DNA from 3 places in the uncultured Merdimmobilis sp. genome. Region 3 is predicted to be linked to each of the others. Evidence: a T-box and tRNA genes for the amino acid it is inferred to sense, from the RefSeq annotation. Region 3 holds a T-box; the other regions hold tRNA genes.
The links. The T-box of region 3 lies ahead of RDQ42_RS07670 (valine--tRNA ligase). A T-box ahead of a tRNA ligase gene usually reads a tRNA of that ligase, here a tRNA-Val.
Positions count from the first base shown of each region.

Region 1: it has a tRNA-Val gene. The T-box ahead of RDQ42_RS07670 (valine--tRNA ligase) is inferred to sense a tRNA for this amino acid. The anticodon was not compared.
Region 2: it has a tRNA-Val gene. The T-box ahead of RDQ42_RS07670 (valine--tRNA ligase) is inferred to sense a tRNA for this amino acid. The anticodon was not compared.

Region 1 is NZ_CABRJC010000001.1:45,942-51,811, reverse strand. Features, by position in the region: gene murA (UDP-N-acetylglucosamine 1-carboxyvinyltransferase) at 1-318, shown strand, start outside; gene RDQ42_RS00245 (cell division protein FtsQ/DivIB) at 328-1,227, shown strand; gene ftsZ (cell division protein FtsZ) at 1,565-2,674, shown strand; gene RDQ42_RS00235 (1-phosphofructokinase family hexose kinase) at 2,762-3,712, shown strand; tRNA gene RDQ42_RS00230 (tRNA-Val) at 3,807-3,882, opposite strand; gene ruvC (crossover junction endodeoxyribonuclease RuvC) at 4,217-4,732, shown strand; gene ruvA (Holliday junction branch migration protein RuvA) at 4,764-5,366, shown strand; gene ruvB (Holliday junction branch migration DNA helicase RuvB) at 5,409-5,870, shown strand, end outside.
Region 2 is NZ_CABRJC010000006.1:3,908-9,777, reverse strand. Features, by position in the region: gene RDQ42_RS04595 (hypothetical protein) at 1-258, opposite strand, end outside; gene RDQ42_RS04590 (TetR/AcrR family transcriptional regulator) at 339-971, opposite strand; gene RDQ42_RS04585 (stage II sporulation protein M) at 1,155-1,826, opposite strand; tRNA gene RDQ42_RS04580 (tRNA-Val) at 1,972-2,048, shown strand; gene RDQ42_RS04575 (amidohydrolase) at 3,322-4,701, shown strand; gene RDQ42_RS04570 (amidohydrolase) at 4,921-5,870, shown strand, end outside.
Region 3 is NZ_CABRJC010000014.1:28,384-34,253, forward strand. Features, by position in the region: gene RDQ42_RS07670 (valine--tRNA ligase) at 124-2,751, opposite strand; T-box leader at 2,843-3,085, opposite strand; gene guaA (glutamine-hydrolyzing GMP synthase) at 3,378-4,910, shown strand; gene RDQ42_RS07680 (helix-turn-helix domain-containing protein) at 5,108-5,596, opposite strand.

The DNA of each region.
Region 1 (5,870 bases), on a different contig from region 3:
GCCTTGTCCACCTTGGCCCAGGGCACCAGCGTCTTTGTGGAAAACATCTTTGAAAGCCGTTATAAGCACGCCGCAGAGCTGATGAGGATGGGGGCACGGATCAAAGTAGAAGGCCGGGTGGCTGTGGTGGAAGGGGTTCCGGCCCTGCACAGCGCCCAGGTTCGGTGCACCGATCTGCGGGGCGGCGCCGCTCTGTGCATCGCCGCGTTGGCGGCGGCAGGGGTCAGTCGGGTCAGCGACATCGCACACATCGAACGGGGCTACGAACGGTTGGAAGAACACCTATCTAGCCTCGGCGCAAAAATCACAAGGGAGTAGAATCGGGACGTGAAGAAAAAGAAGGATCAAAAACGGGAGTCTGCCTCGGCGCGGCAAGCCAACATGGACCGCCGGAAAAAACGCCGTCACGGCCGCTATATCCTCCACTACATACTGATCGCGGCCTTTGTGCTTTCGGTGGGGGCGGCGCTGTCGATGACTGTATTCTTCAAAATTGAAAAGGTGGAGGTGGCCGGCAACACCAAATACCCCCCGGAGGAGATCATCGCTGCCAGCGGCATCGCGCCGGGGCAGAACCTCTTCCGGGTCCACGGCGACCAGGTGAGCGAAAAGCTGACCCAGCAGTTCGCTTACATTGAAAGCGTCAAGGTGGAGTACCGCTTGCCGCCCCGGGTGGTGCTGAAAATCACCCAGGCCACCCCCTTGGGGGCGCTGGAATCCGGGGAAGGGGAGTATATCCTCATCAGCCGGGAGGGCAAGGTGCTGGAGAAGAACACCGGCGAGCCGGAGGGCCGTTACCCCTTGGTCAAGGGAATCCAGGTCGGGGAGGCTCAGGTGGGTTCCACCCTGGGGCCGGAGGCTGAGGAGCGGCTGCGGATGCTCACCTATCTGGTGGACGCCTTGGAGAGCACCGGCTTCCCCGATGTCACCCAGGTGGATTTGACCGACCGGCTCAACATACAGATCGTCTATCAGGACCGGCTGCTGATCCAGCTGGGCAGCGAAGGGGATTTGGAGTATAAGCTCCAGTTTGTCACCTATGCCTTGGAAAATTCGGTGGAAGATGGGTTTGAGGGGGTATTGGATGCCTCCATCCCCAAGGAGCTGCACATTTTGCCCAAGTCCATCAAGGGAGATGCCTCCAATCCGCCGCCTGCCCCAGGGGAGGAAGAAGGGGAGAGCCCGCCGGAGGAAGCCCCCTCTGACAGCGGGACTGACAGCCAGTGAGATCGAGCATTTCCAAGAGGAAAAAATGTTTTTCGAACAGCACAGTTTTAAAGTTGGGCAAAAGCCGCCTGGATTCCCCAGTCCCCGCCTAAAACGGCGGCAGGGAAAAAGCAGAGGTGGCAACCAAGGGTGAATTTTTAGAAAATACTTTGCAATCTGACGAGATTCGGCTTGCTAAAAGACGGGAAATCTGTTAAATTATTAAGTATGGATCTTTCTGCCCGCCTGAACCTTTCTGCGGGGCGAAGGCGGCTTGGTTTTCATATTTTACCTATTCCGCTTCGGAAGAATAGGTCCCATTTGGATCATTCACATATAGGGGGAAGTTTGGATGCAGATGAATTTTAACATGGACAACGATTTTGAACGCGAGGTCGCCATCAAGGTGATCGGCGTGGGCGGCGGCGGCGGAAACGCGGTCAACCGCATGGTCTCTTCCGGCATGAAGAGCGTAGAGTTTATCTCGGTCAATACCGACAGCCAGGCTTTGAAATTTTCCCAAGCCAGCTATAAAATCCACATCGGTGACAAACTGACCAAAGGCAAAGGCGCCGGCGGTTCTCCGGACAAAGGCCAGCGGGCCGCTGAGGAGAACCGGGACGAGATCGCCGGCGTCCTCAAGGGCACCGACATGGTGTTTATCACCGCTGGCATGGGCGGCGGCACCGGTACCGGCGCAGCTCCCGTTGTGGCGGAGATCGCCCACGATATGGGCATCCTCACCGTGGGCATTGTGACCAAGCCCTTCACCTTTGAAGGCAAGCGCCGCATGGAACAGGCCGAGGTGGGGGTCGCCAACCTGCGGGAGCATGTGGATGCCCTGCTGGTCATCCCCAACGAGCGGTTAAAGAGCATCTCAGAGCAGAAGATCACCCTGCAAAACGCCTTCTCCGCTGCGGATGAAGTCCTCAAACAGGGTGTGCAGAGCATCTCTGACCTGATCAATATCCCCGGTATTGTTAACCTGGACTTCGCCGATGTCACCTCCATTATGAAGGATGCCGGTTATGCCCACATGGGCGTGGGCCGGGCCAGCGGCAAAGATAAAGCCGAGCAGGCCGCCGCCGCCGCCATCGCTTCCCCGTTGCTGGAGACCTCCATCAACGGCGCCCGGGGTGTGATCGTCAACATCACCGCATCCTCCGATGTGGGCTTGGATGAGGTGGATGTTGCTTCCAGCATGATCCACGCCTCCGCCCACCCCGATGTCAACCTGATTTGGGGCGTCGCCTACGACGAGAGCATGCAGGATGAAATGCAGGTCACCGTCATCGCCACCGGCTTTGACAACGACAAGAATTTCGACATCCCCGCATACACCTTTAAGAGCCCGGCTAAGAGCGCCGCTGCCCCCGCCCCCCGTCAAGAGGAGGCAAAAGAGGTGCAGGATGACGACGATGACAACGGGTTCATCGATATCATGGAAATTTTCCGCAGCAAGAAGTAGTGTTCTGCATGCGGCTCTCCAGGACGGCGCCAGCAACGGCGCCGTTCTTTGTATGGAGAGGGTGAGATGTGTTTTGGAGGTGAAACCATGGCTTTTGACAGGATCATCACCCTGTCCCTCAACCCGGTGATCGACACCACCCTCCACCTGGACGGCCTCAACATCCGGGCGGAAAACCGGGTTTTGGAGGAGCATTTTGAGGCGGCAGGCAAAGCGGTCAACGTGGCCAGGGCGCTCAAGCGGGCCGGGGTGGAATCCACCGCGGTGATCGCTGCGGGCCGGGACAACTGGGGCCGTTACCTAAAGGCTTTTTCCCGGGATGAGATCCCCTTTCGGGTGGTGTTCTGCCCCGGCAACCTGCGGGAGAACATCAGCCTGGTCATCGATGGGGTGGAGGATGTCACCCGGCTGATGCGCAGCGGCTTCTCCCTGGAGGAGGGGGCCCTGGATGAGGTCATGGGCCATCTTTCCCAGCTGGTGACCCCACACAGCCTTGTGGTGGCCGCTGGGCGGCTCCCAGGCGGTATGGATGGGGATGCCTTCAGCGATTTGTGCCTGCGCATCCAGGAGATGGGGGCGAAAATCGCCCTGGATACCAGCTCCCTCACCTTGGAACAGGTGAAGCGGATCCGGCCCTGGATGTTTAAGCCCAACCTGGATGAATTCGAGGACTTGATGGGCTGCCGTTTCCAGGACGAGGACGGGGTGGCTGCGGCTGCCCGGGAACTGCGCAGGGTAGGGGTCAGCCATGTGCTGGTCAGCCTGGGCAAAGATGGGATGTTCTATTCCGGCGAGGCGGGGGCCATGCGGCTCACGGTGCCTTCCCTGACGGTGAAAAGCGCTGTGGGGGCAGGGGACAGCCTGACTGCTGGGTTCATCGCCGGATACCAGGCGGGGCTGGATTGGATCGACTGCCTGCGCCAGGCCTGTGCTTTCGGGTCGGCGGCCTGCCTGGTGGATGGCACCAATCCCCCCAACGAGGAGGATGTAAAGCGGATTCTCCAGCGGGTGCAGGTGTTTCGCCGGGATGCGCTGTGATAAAAAAGCCGGGGGAAGTGGTCGCTTCCCCCGGCTTTTTCCTGTGAAAAAAGGCAAAAAAATGCCGCCTCCACTATTGCAGAGACAGCATCATTGGTGGACGGTAAGGAACTCGAATCCCTGACCCCCTGCACGTCAAGCAGGTGCTCTACCAGCTGAGCTAACCGTCCAAATATTTTGTAACCTCATCGGCCAACGAAGTGTATTATAGCTTATCTTTTCCTAAAATGCAAGCATTATTCACAACTTTCACGATTTATACAAAATAATTACCCGATATATAGAAATTTTGTCGGAGAAAATCGAATGGTTTCCACCGGAAGAAGCTGATTTGTCGGCGGTGGAACTTGTGGGCTCCGCACATTTGTGCTATAATGTCCACAGGGTATGCCCATGGAAAACTGCCGTGGGGAAACCAGAAGATTTCGGGGGTTTCCGCCGCAAAAAGGGAAGAGCCCCGTGCTTTTTTCTCGGGCGGCCGCGCCCCCAGCAGAGTGAGGAACTATGATCGTTTTAGGAATTGACCCCGGCTATGCCATCGTAGGGTATGGGGTGGTAAATTACGACCGGGGCAGGTTTTCCACCATCGCCTACGGCGCCATTACCACCGAGGCCCACACCCCCTTTGAAGACCGCCTGCTGGTGATCTTTGAAGATATGTGCGCCCTTTTGGACCGGTACCAGCCGGCAGCGCTGAGCATTGAACAGCTGTTTTTCACCAACAACAAGACCACCGGCATCGCCGTGGCGGAGGCCCGGGGGGTGATCCTCCTGGCGGCCCGGATGAAGCACGTGCCGGTGTATGAATACACCCCCATGCAGGTGAAACAGTCGGTAGTGGGATACGGCAAAGCGGTCAAAGCCCAGGTGATGGAGATGACCCGTTCCATACTCGGGCTGGAAAAGATCCCCAAACCGGATGATGCCGCCGATGCCCTGGCCTTGGCGGTCTGCCACGCCCATGCGGCGGGTTCCATCCTCTCCAGCTCACGGCTGAAAGAGCGGCTGGAACTGCTGTAATCCATCTTAGGCGAGCAAAGGAAGATTTTGTATGATATATTCTGTCCATGGAAAACTGATCCACACCGAATCCGGGTTTGCCGTGGTGGAGTGTGCGGGAGTGGGCTATAAATGCCTGACCACCCTCTCCACCCTGTCCCGGCTGCCCCGGCTGGGGGAGGAAGCCACCCTCTATACCCACCTCAACGTGCGGGAGGATGCGGTGGACCTCTTCGGCTTTTATGACCAAGGGGAATTGAGCTGCTTTAAGATGCTCATCTCGGTGTCCGGGGTAGGGCCGAAGGCGGCCCTTTCCATTTTGTCCTCTATGAGCCCGGAGAAGTTTGCCCTCTGTGTAGCCACCGGCGATGTCAAGAGCCTTAAATGCCCTGGCGTCGGGCCCAAGATCGCTCAGCGCATCGTGCTGGAACTGAAGGATAAGGTCTCCAGCGAGGCGGTGGCCCAGGGCTTCCAGGCGGAGCTCCCCGCGGCGGCCCTGTCCGCATCCGGGCCGGCGGCGGAAGCCATCAGTGCCCTGGTGGTGCTGGGCTACAGCCAGTCGGAAGCCGCTGTGGCGGTAGGCCAGTGCGACCCCGCCCTCCCGGTGGAAGAGATGATCAAATTCGGCCTCAAAAAACTGGCCACCAATTTGTAAAGTGGGGAAAGGAGGCCTTCTCCCGTGAGTTTCACCAATGAAATGGACTTTGAAAACCGCATTGTCGCCCCGGAATTTTCCGGCGAGGACGGCGATGTGGAATATTCTTTGCGCCCCAAAACATTAAATGAGTATATCGGGCAGGAAAAAGCGAAGGAAAACCTGTCGGTGTTCATCGAGGCGGCTCGCCGCCGGGGGGAGGCACTGGACCATGTGCTGCTCCACGGCCCGCCCGGTTTGGGCAAGACCACCCTCTCCAATATCATCGCCAACGAGATGAATGTCAGCATCCGGGTGACCTCCGGCCCCGCCATTGAGAAGCAGGGGGATTTGGCCGCCCTGCTGACCAACTTGGCCCCTGGTGACATCCTGTTTATCGATGAAATCCACCGCCTCAACCGCAGCGTGGAGGAGGTGCTGTACCCGGCAATGGAGGATTTTGCCCTGGACATCATCATCGGCAAAGGGCCCTCTGCCCGGTCTATCCGCATCGATCTGCCAAAA
Region 2 (5,870 bases), on a different contig from region 3:
ATCGGGGACGGTGGGCACCACCACAATGGTTTCACTCTGCTCGTTCCAGCCCACAATCAGGTTGCCGATTTTGGTTTTGCTTCCATGGACAAAACCGTAATTGAACCGGCTTACATCCTCGGTATAGCCATACACCAAATTGTAGTCATCCCCATTCTCCACCACGTGGTTGAACAAAGCCCGCATTTTTTGGCGGTTGGCCTCACTTTTTTCCAGATCTACTTCCGGTTCTTTGAACAGTTTGCTGAACAGTCCCATAATAGATTTCCCCCTATGTCGATTCATTTGTTTTTGAGAGTAATAAGAATAGATTGCGAAATATCCAAAGAAAATCAAGACTATGTGTCAAGGGCGCCGTTTTGCTGCTCCCGCAGCGATTCCATAAAATTGACCAACCCGTCGATTTGGAACTCGGCCATCGGGTCAGCGGCCTCCGGGAAGAGGAATGGCAGGCTGTCCGGGATCGCCTTGTGGACTATCACCATCGACAGTACCAAGTTTGCCAAAAGCTTTGTGGTTGCTTCATCTGAATGGATGCCGAAGGTCCTCAAAATGTCAGAAAAGAACCTAGGCAGTTTTTCTTGCAGCGCCCGATGCTTTTCCGGGGAAAGACGTTTAAATGTGGTCTGCTGTTCCTCCACCGTCATAATGGTAAAGCGGCCCTTATTGGTATAACAGCAGTCGTACAGGAACTGCTTGACCCCATCCCTCCAGCTCAAATGAGGATCTTCCATCAAACTTTTTGCATGTTGGAGGATTAGAGGTTGCTGCCGGTTGAATACCTGGATCATCAAATCCTCCTTTGCCGGGAAAAAGGAATAGAAAAAGGTTCGGGAGATTCCCACTTGGCGGTAGATCTGTTCGACAGTGGTATGCTGGATCCCCTGCTCTACAAATAAGTTGTGCGCTGTAGTGATCAGTTCCTCTTTGATTTTTTCCCGCTCCTGCTCAGAGTAAGCGACTTTCGGCATGTTGGATCACCTCCTTTTCTTGTACAAATAAATACAAAATAATTTTTATGTATTTATTTTACCATGCCAAAGGCAACTTGGCAAGGGTGGAATTTTATATCCTTAAGGAAAGACGCTCCCTGCGCCCTTTGGCCAATGCCTGGGCGGCAGGGAGCAGATATTTTGCGGGAAGAAGTCCCAGGATTATGGCATCGAGGCAAGCAGAATCACCGGAGTGATGTAGGTTTCGATCACGGCGGCGACGGCAAACAAGGGGACCATCCAGAAAAAGAAGAGGCGGACGATACTTTTGAGGGTGACGAAAAACTCCCCCGGATAGGTTTTGCGAAAAATCAGCCGGATGACGGTGAGGCACAGCCGGATTCCCAAAGAGATGCCAAGTGCCAGCGCGGGGATTTCAAAGATCCCATGGGGGAGGATGCCCGCCAAAAAGGGGAGGAGCCCCAACCCGGAAACCAACATCACCGCCCCCATCACCCCGACCACAACCCCATTGACAAACAGGGAATAGATAGGGAGAAACAAAAAGGGGATAATGCCCAGCCCAATGGAAAAAGCGCCCGCATTTACATTGTTGAGGAAAAGGGCCAAGAGGGAGATATCCCCGCCCTCGACAATCTCTTTTTCCGCAAACATGGCCGAGACCTGCTGCCATAACTCGGCTAAAACCTGCTGGTTGTTGTTCAACAGCACCATGGTCAGGGCGGTGATCAGGACCATGCCCAAAATGGTAAAGAGGAAGATCTTTTTGACTCGGGCACAAAAAAAGGCGCCGGCCCCTCTCCACTGCAAAAATAGCCATTGCCGCCAGGTGGAAGGGGAGCTATCAAAGGGCCGCTGATCCGAATCGTTCATACACATGCCGCCTTTCAAACGGAGTTCTTTCCCTCTATTATAACGGATGGGGAATGGATTGACGAGCAAATTTTGTTTGAAAATTTTTCAAAAAAGGGATGGACAATCCATTCAAAAAGTGATATACTTTTAAACGTTCCATTAAGGAGGCGTAGCTCAGCTGGTCAGAGTGCCTGCTTCACACGCAGGAGGTCCACGGTTCGAGCCCGTGCGTCTCCACCAAGGAATGATCCCGCAAATCCTGATTTATACAGGGCTTGCGGGATTTTTTTGTTGTGCGGAAGGCCGGGACGGGAAGCCATAAAATCAGCAAAAATCAGGGGAGGACAGGGGCGGGCACGAACAAATCCTGAGGGATAGGAGGAACGCTACATCCAAAGGGCATAGCTCTCTAGGGGCATACTGCGCGGATGGAGTCCTTTGTGAGCAGAAGAAAAAACGTCCCCGGCCTGGATAGTCAGGTCGGGGACAAGCTGTATTTAGATGTGGAAAAGAAGCCCCCACCAAGGGGAAAGGAAAACCCCGGCCGGCTTTATCACCTGGTCGGGGCTTTCCCTACATATTGGTAAGTGTCAATTTATAGTATAAGCAAACGGTGGCAGTATGGCAAGAAAACGGACAAAACTGAACGCGCTATCCTCTATAGGAATGCCCGGACACTGCTTCGCCTCCCCCTGGAGGATGATCCATACGCGGCACATCCTCCTATTTGTCCGGATGCCAGCTGTGTGGTTGCAAAAGCCCTTCGAAGCATTTGTGGAAGAGGACAAGAACTTGCCGCGCAGTGTTTTGGAGCTGGGGGCGGGGATCAATTCCCCGAGGACAATACGCCACCTCTTCCAGTGGTTGACCTACCGGTGTCCCCAGGCTATGCTGACCTATTGCAACCTGGATTACCCCAAAGTCCCGGCGCCGATAGAAGGAAAATCCATTTGGTTTTTTATACATGGGGGAGCTGTTCGCCGAAATGACGAAGCTGTACATATCTGCCCCCAGGCGTGGGACCGGATGCCATACCCTTTGGACTTTGCCCGGCGGGGATGAGCCACCAAGTCTCCTGAGGGAGGACAGATGTAGGGAGAATAAAGCAAATAGGAATAAATCTCAATGTTAGCTGAGGGTATAGTTGTATAGGCAAAATGTAAAAATATTTTGCCCCTGCTTTGGCAGGGGCATTTTAAATGTGTATTTCAAGAGAAAACAGTAAAATTTTCCCCATTTTGGCAGCCGAAAAATATTGTTTGAAAATGTCTGCTTTTCACAAAAATAGAAAAAGGGCACAAATTTTCACCCCTTGTTCCTTGTAATCTTGTATAGGATCGGCTATAATGGACGGGTATTCAAGTCCCCTTGCCGAAGGGCGGATGCGCCATAAATACGGGGCTGTCCCTGTAGGGGAATAACGCCCAACGATTCATCTCTGAATCACAGTATGGCCACGCCTTGGCATCCGGGCCTTGCTCCTACAAACAAATACCATATGGAGGGAAAAAATATGATCGGTGAAATTGCTTATAAAGCAATCGAAGACAACCGTGCCAAATTGGTTGAGGTTGAAAAAAATATTTGGGAAAATCCCGAGGGCCCCTATCGCGAGTTTAAAGCTTGCCAGTGGACTGCCGACGTCCTGAAAGACGCTGGATTCGATGTGGAAATCGGTGTTGCCGGCATTCCCACCGCTATCAAAGCCACCTGGGGCTCTGGCCACCCGGTGATCGGCCTTCTGGGCGAATACGACGCTCTGCCCGGCATGAGCCAGACCCACAGCACCCACAAAGAGCCCATCGAGGGCCAGGCTTATGGCCAGGGCTGTGGCCACAACCTGCTGGGTGTTGCCCACCTGGGCGGAGCCATCGGCCTGAAAGCGGAGATGGAAGCCAAGAATCTGCCCGGCACTGTGGTGTTCTACGGCTGCCCCGCAGAGGAAGTTCTGACCGGCAAGCCCTTTATGGCCCGCGGCGGCGCTTTCGATTGCCTTGATATGTGCATCGCTTTCCACCCCGGCAAAGCCAACCAAGTCCTCTGCGGCAGCGCAGTGGGTATCAACTCGGTGAAATTCCACTTTAAGGGCAGAACTGCCCATGCTGGCGGCGATCCCCACAACGGCCGTTCCGCCCTGGATGCTGTTGAGCTGTGCAACGTAGGTGCTCAGTACCTGCGTGAGCATGTCACCAGCGACGTCCGCATCCATTACATTATCCTGGAAGGCGGCACCGCCCCCAATATCGTCCCCGATAAGGCTTCCACCTGGTACATGGTTCGCGCCCTGACCAGAGAGGCTGTCGTCGATGTGTATGAGAGGCTGCTCAAGGTCGCCAAAGGCGCTGCTATGATGACTGAGACCGAACTGGAGATCGAGTACCTGGGCGGCTGCTACCCCACCCTGAACAACCAGGTGTTTGCAAAAGTTCTGTACGATGTCATGGGCAACACCCCCAAAGAGGCGTTCACCGAAGAGGAGAAGGCTTTTGCCCACGAGATCAACTCCGCTACCCCCAAGCAGTATGAGACCCAGCGCAAAGCTTGGAACCTGCCCGAAGGCACCGAGCTGCATGAGGGCCTGCTGCCTAACGTCCCCTTCAACAGCTATGGCTCCTATGACGTCGGCGATGTCCAGTACATCGTGCCCGGCATCATGTTCAATACCACCTGCAATGCTTTGGGTTCTGTCAACCACAGCTGGCAGACCACTGCTTGCGTGGGCTCCTCCATCGGCGAGAAGGGCATGATCTACGCCTCTAAAGTCATGGCGCATTTCTGCCTGAAAGTCATCGAGGACCCCTCTATCCTGGCGGCTGCCCAGGAGGAGTTCAAACAGGTGATGGGCGACAAGAAATACGTTTGCCCCATCCCCGCAGAAGTTCCCGTTCCGTAATCGAGAATAAAATTGCCAAAAGAGGCCGGAATATTCATTCCGGCCTCTTTTTTGTACTATTGAGAGCAATTGTTATATACAATAAAAAAATTATAGATAGTTGATAATTTTTGTTGTATATTTTTAAAAACTGCGATATAATGGGGGTGTAAGAAAAGTGCCTTGCCTGCAGTGGATGTAGGTGAACGATAAAAAACCATCTGTTAGGAGGAAATTAACATGCTTGGTCAAACCGCTTACAAAACCATCGAAGCCAACCATGACATGCTCAAGAAAATCGCCTTAGACATGTGGGCAAATCCCGAGGGCCCATATCGGGAGTTTAAAGCCTGTGAGTGGATTTCAGAAGCCCTGAAAAAAGCTGGCTTTGATGTGGAAATCGGCGCAGGCGGCGTCCCCACTGCCATCAAAGCTACATATGGTTCCGGTCATCCCGTCATCGGCTTCCTGGGTGAGTTGGATGCTCTGCCCGGCCTTTCCCAGGAACTTTGCACCGAAAAGAAACCCATCGAAGGCCAGACCTATGGCCAGGGCTGCGGCCACAACCTGTTGGGTGTCGCTCATCTGGGCGCTGTCATCGGCCTGAAAGAGGAAATGATTGAGAAGAACCTGCCCGGCACCATCGTTTATTACGGTTGCCCCGCTGAGGAGCAGTTGACTGGTAAATCCTTTATGGCCCGCGGCGGTGCTTTTGACTGCCTGGATTTGGCTATCCATTTCCATCCCGGCAAGACCAACACCGTGTCCCTGGGCACCTCCAATGCCCTGAACTCGGCAAAATTCCACTTTAAGGGCAGAACTGCCCATGCCGGCGGCGATCCTCACAACGGCCGTTCCGCTCTGGATGCTGTTGAGCTGATGAATGTGGGTGCCAACTACCTGCGGGAACATGTCACCAGCGACGTCCGCATCCATTACATCATCACTGAAGGCGGCACTGCCCCCAACATCGTCCCCGATAAAGCTTCCAACTTCTACTTCATCCGCGCCCAGTCCCGTGAAGTGGTGGAAGACACCTATGAGAGACTTTGCAAGATCGCCCAAGGCGCTGCCATGATGACCGAGACCGAGCTGGAGATCGAGTATCTGGGTGGCTGCTACAACACCCTGCCCAACAAGGTTCTGGGTAAAGTGGTTTATGACTGCCTGAAGGAAGTCCCTGTTGAGCC
Region 3 (5,870 bases):
CCTCTTTTGTTTGATGAAGCCACAGCGCTGGAAACAGGAACAGCGCCCGCCCTGTTTGGGCGAGCGCGCTCCACGCATTCCGGCTGGTCCCCCTCCTGGGATCAAGCGCTGTCTCTTTTTTCTCTATTTGCTGAAAGCCGCAATGCTCTGTTCAATCTTTTGGAGTTTTTCCTGGGCTTTGGCCAGCTTTTCCCGCTCGTTCTCAATGACCTTGGCGGGTGCTTTGGCCACAAACCCTTCGTTGGAGAGCTTCTTCATGACAAACTCAATGTCCTTTTCGCAGGAGGCTTTCTCCTTGGCCAGGCGGGCCAGTTCCTTCTCCCGGTCGATCAGCTCATCCATGGGGATAAACACCCGGGCGGAGTCGGTGATCACCTGTACGGCGCCGGGCATATCGTAGTGCTCCTCTACTTCCACAGTGGAGGCAGAGGCCAGACGCTGGAAGAAGAGGGCGCTGGCCAGGAAGGTTTCAGCGAACTTGGTTTCGATGAAGAGGCTGGCCTTCTTGCTCGGGGGGACGTTCATCTCGGTGCGGACGTTGCGCACCGCCTTGATGGCATCCATTACCCGGGTGAACTCCGCCTCCTCAGCGGCGAAGTTGAGGGATTCCTCCCAAACGGGCCATTGGGCGATCATGATGGATTCCCCTTGGTGGGGCAGAGCCTGCCAAATCTCCTCAGTGATAAAGGGCATAAAGGGATGCAGCAGCTTGAGGGTGCCGCTCATCACATACACCAGCACCCGCAGGGCGCCCATGGCGGTGCCGCCGCCGGCCTGAAGCCGGGGTTTGGTCAGCTCGATGTACCAGTCGCAGAACACATCCCAGATGAAGTCATAGAGTTTGGAGACAGCCACGCCCAGCTCGAATTTTTCCAGGTTGTCGGTGACCTCAGCCACCAGGCGGTTGTACTGGGAGAGGATCCACTTGTCCTCGGTGGAGAGCTCCGCAGGGAGGGTAAGGTCGAAGTCATCCCCCTCAGGCAGGTTCATCAGGATGTAGCGGGAGGCGTTCCAGATCTTGTTGGCAAAGTTCCGGCTGGCTTTGACCTTGTCGTCGCTGAACCGCATGTCGTTGCCCGGGCTGTTGTTGGTGGCCAGGGTAAACCGCAGGGCGTCGGCACCGTATTGGTCGATAATCTCCAAGGGATCAATGCCGTTGCCCAGGGATTTGCTCATCTTTCGGCCTTGGGCATCCCGGACGATGCCGTGGATCAAAACGGTGTCAAAGGGGGTTTTGCCGGTGTGCTCCAAACCGGAGAAGATCATCCGCGCCACCCAGAAGAAGATGATGTCATACCCGGTGACCAGGGTGTTGGTGGGGTAGAAGTACTCCATCTCCGGGGTTTTGTCCGGCCAGCCCAGGGTGGAGAAGGGCCACAGGGCAGAGGAGAACCAGGTGTCCAGGGTGTCGGGGTCCTGGGTGAGATGGGTGCCGCCGCATTTGGGGCAGCAGGAGGGATCTTCCCGGGAGACGATCAGTTCGCCGCAGTCGTCGCAGTACCAGGCGGGGATCCGGTGGCCCCACCACAGCTGGCGGGAGATGCACCAATCCTTGATGTTTTCCATCCAGTTGTAGTAGATCTTGTCAAACCGCTGGGGGACAAATTTGGTGTCGCCATTGCGCACCGCCTCAATGGCAGGTTCGGCCAAGGGGGCCATCCGCACAAACCACTGTTTGGAGATGCGGGGCTCCACCACGCTGCCGCAGCGGTAACAGGTGCCCACGTTGTGCTTGTAGGGCTCAGTCTTGAGAAGCCAGCCGCCCTCTTCCAGATCCGATACTACCTGTTTGCGGGCTTCCTCCCGGGAGAGGCCGCAGTATTTGCCGGCGTTCTCGTTGAGGGAGGCGTCGGGGTTCATGGTGTTGATGATGGGCAGGTTGTGGCGCAGGCCCACTTCAAAGTCGTTGGGGTCGTGGGCGGGGGTGATCTTCACCACACCGGTGCCGAAGTCCATCTCCACATAGGTATCTGCCACAATGGGGATCTCCCGGCCCATGAGGGGCAGGATGGCGGTTTTGCCCACCAAATCTTTGTACCGCTCATCGTCGGGGTGGACGGCAAGGGCCACGTCGCCCAGCATGGTCTCGGGACGGGTGGTGGCCACTTCCAGGTAACCGGTTCCATCGGCCAGGGGGTATTTGATATGCCAGAAGAAGCCGTCTTTTTCCTCATACTCTACCTCGGCGTCGGAGATGGAGGTCAGGCAGTCGGGGCACCAGTTGATGATCCGCTCGCCCCGGTAGATGAGGCCCTTCTCATACAGCTTGACAAACACTTCCCGGACAGCTTTGGAACAGCCTTCGTCCAGGGTGAACCGCTGCCGGTCCCAGTCGCAGGAGGAACCCATCTTCTTCTGCTGCTCGATAATCCGGTTGCCATAGGTCTCCTTCCAGGCCCAGGCGCGCTCAAGGAAGCCATCCCGGCCAAGATCCTCTTTGGAGAGGCCCTCCTGTTTCATAGCGGCGACGATCTTGGCCTCGGTGGCAATGGAGGCGTGGTCGGTGCCGGGGAGCCAGAGGGCGCTGTAGCCCTGCATCCGGCGGAAGCGGATGAGCACATCCTGGAAGGTGGCGTCCAGGGCGTGGCCCATGTGGAGCTGGCCGGTGATGTTGGGCGGGGGCATCATAATGGTGTAGGGTTTTTTATTGGGGTCGACCTGGGCTTTGAAGTAGCCGCCATCCTGCCAAAATTGGTAGGTGCGGTCTTCCACCTGTTTGGGGTCGTAGAGCTTTTCCAGTTCTTTTCGCATAAGACAACTCCTTTTCTGCCGCCTCGCGGGGAGGCGGGCGGGGATATTCCTTTTTGGATACAACAAAAAAGGCCCGCCCCAAGCATTTTCTGCTTAGGGCGAACCGTTTGGTCCGTGGTACCACCTAACTTCGGGCAAGCTGCCCGCACTCTGCCGATACATTCATATCGCTTTCCCGGTAACGGTGGAAACTCCGGTGGAGCCTACTGAGGCTTGTGCCCGTTGGGTCCACGGCTCGAAAGCTACTTCCACACCGCCCTCACGAAGATTTTCACCAGCCATCTTCTCTCTGTGCTTTGGAAGGGTGTGTACTCCTCTTTGTCAACGCCATTTTACTATATCATCTTTATCTTACCCCGGAAAGGGGGCGATGTCAAGCGGGGAGAAAAATTTTTTGCCAGGGCGGAATCAAAACCGCTGCAGCGGATCGGGAAAGGGAGAAGGCCGAAATAGGAGGGGGGCAGCCCTCCGGCTATTTTCACAATCCCAAAGCCCCTTGGCGATGGGAAATTGGCACAGGGGCGAAAAAAGTGGAAACACAGTAAAATCAGTTGATTTTTTAACCCAATCATGGCAAAATGGAAAAAAGAAACTTTTTGAAATCTGTTAAGAAAGTCGGGGAAGCTATGACACATCAATTTGTATTGGTTCTGGATTTTGGCGGACAGTACAATCAGCTGATCGCCCGCCGCGTCCGTGAATGCGGTGTATATTGCGAGGTTCATCCCTATTCCACGCCCCTGGAAAAAATCAAGGAGATGAACCCCATCGGCATCATCTTTACCGGTGGTCCCAACAGCGTGTACGACGAGAACTCTCCGAAAGTCGATCCCGCCATCTTTGAGATGGGCGTTCCGATTTTGGGCCTGTGCTACGGCTGCCAGTTGACGGCCCAGCTGTTGGGTGGTTCGGTGAAATCCGCTCCCAATAAGGAGTTTGGCAAGACCGAGACCAGATTTAACAACCAATCCAAGGTGTTTGGGAACCTGCCGGAGAGCGGCATCACCTGGATGAGCCACAACGACTATGTGGATGCCATGCCTACCGGATTTACCTCGGTGGCTCAAACGGATGACTGCCCTGTGGCGGCGATGGAAAATGCAGAGCGAAAAATTTACTGCTTCCAGTACCATCCCGAAGTCAATCACACGGAAAATGGGATCAAAATGATCCGCAACTTCCTTTTTGAAGTCTGCGGTGCCAAAGGCGATTGGTCTATGGGGGATTACGCCAAAACCGCCGTTGAGAATATCCGTAAACAGGTGGGGAACGGGAAGGTTCTGCTGGCCCTTTCCGGCGGCGTGGATAGCTCTGTGGTGGCTAAGCTGTTGGAGAAAGCAGTGGGCAGCCAGCTGACCTGCATTTTTGTGGATCACGGCCTGATGCGCAAAAACGAAGGCGATGAAGTGGAAGCAGTCTTTGCCGGCGGCCCGGTCAACTTTGTCCGGGTCAATGCAGGGGAGCGGTTTTTAGCCAAATTGGCTGGGGTCACCGAGCCGGAGAAAAAGCGCAAGATCATCGGCGAGGAGTTTATCCGCGTTTTTGAAGAAGAGGGCAAAAAGATCGGCAAGGTGGACTTCCTGGCACAGGGGACGATCTACCCCGATGTCATCGAATCCGGCGCCGGCGATGCCGCCGTTATCAAAAGCCATCACAACGTGGGTGGACTGCCTGACTATGTGGATTTTAAAGAAATTGTGGAGCCTCTGCGCCTCCTGTTTAAGGATGAGGTCCGCGCTTTGGGCAAAGAGTTGGGCTTGCCAGATTACCTAGTGTGGAGACAGCCTTTCCCAGGGCCTGGCCTTGCCATCCGGGTCATCGGCGAAATTACCGAGGAGAAGCTGTCTATCCTGCGGGATGCGGATTGGATTTTCCGGGATGAAATCGCCAAGGCTGGCCTTGACCGGGATATCAACCAATATTTTGCTGTACTGACCAACATGCGGTCGGTGGGAGTCATGGGCGATGGAAGAACCTATGATTACACTTTGGCCCTTCGTGGGGTTACCACCACCGATTTCATGACTGCTAATTGGGCTAGAATTCCTTATGAGGTGCTGGAGAAGGCTTCTAGCCGGATCATCAATGAAGTCAGCGGCATCAACCGTATTGTGTATGATATCACCTCCAAACCCCCGGCAACTATTGAGTGGGAATAATTTCAGAGGTCTGAAAAAGCCCGGAATGACTGGGTTTTTGAGGGGCTAAAGCCCTTCGTGGCAACGATTTGGCAACATTTTTTCATTATTCATAAAAAGAGAGCTAACTGATTTTGATTAGTCAGTTAGCTCTCTTTTTCTTTTTATTATTGTCTTGTGCAACAAACGGCCTCTCCCGTGTCCTACAAGTGGGAGGGTCAAACGAAATCTTGGGGCGGCACCTTCACATAGTTCTGGGTCTTGTCAAATTCCGGGTAATGGTAGCGCCATTTGTCGTAATCCTCTTTGGAGATCTCGTCCGTCTCCAGCATGGCGGCGGCCTGCTGCCAAGAGCAGAGCATTTCATGCAGTTGGGCAGCGTCCTTGTTCTTCCGCACATCAACCTTCAAGCAGACCTCTCCGTCCATCTCGCTGATCTTTAGACCATAGTTGTCTTCCAGAGTAAACAGCGTGTGCATGAGCCCTGCATAGGAGTCTATGTCCGGGACAGAGAGTGCATGAGGCGAGACATCCAGCACCTGCGCTAAAGCGGCGGTCAGGTCTGCCTTTGGGGTTCTTGATCCTGTTTCATATTGTGCAAGGCGCACATCAGCAGACTTCTCTGGGAAGCCCAGTGACATGCCGAGATATTTTTGTGTCATCCCCCGAAGGAGACGGAAAAAGTGAATTCGTTCACCAATCGCCATATCATCAACTCCAATCTATGATTGTTCTTATTTGAAACATAGCATATTTGCTTAGTTTTATCAAGATAATCTAAGCAAATTTATTTAACAATATTTCTTTCAAAACACTTGAACTAAGCTTATATATATAGTATCATAAAAATACTAAGCAGATAAGCTTAGATAATAAAGCACAAAAAATATTACGCCAGTTTTTTAGTTATACAACTGAGAAAAAAGTGGCAGTAGAGAGTGAGGAGGCATTTATGAAACGCAACAACTGCAAGCAGCAGTT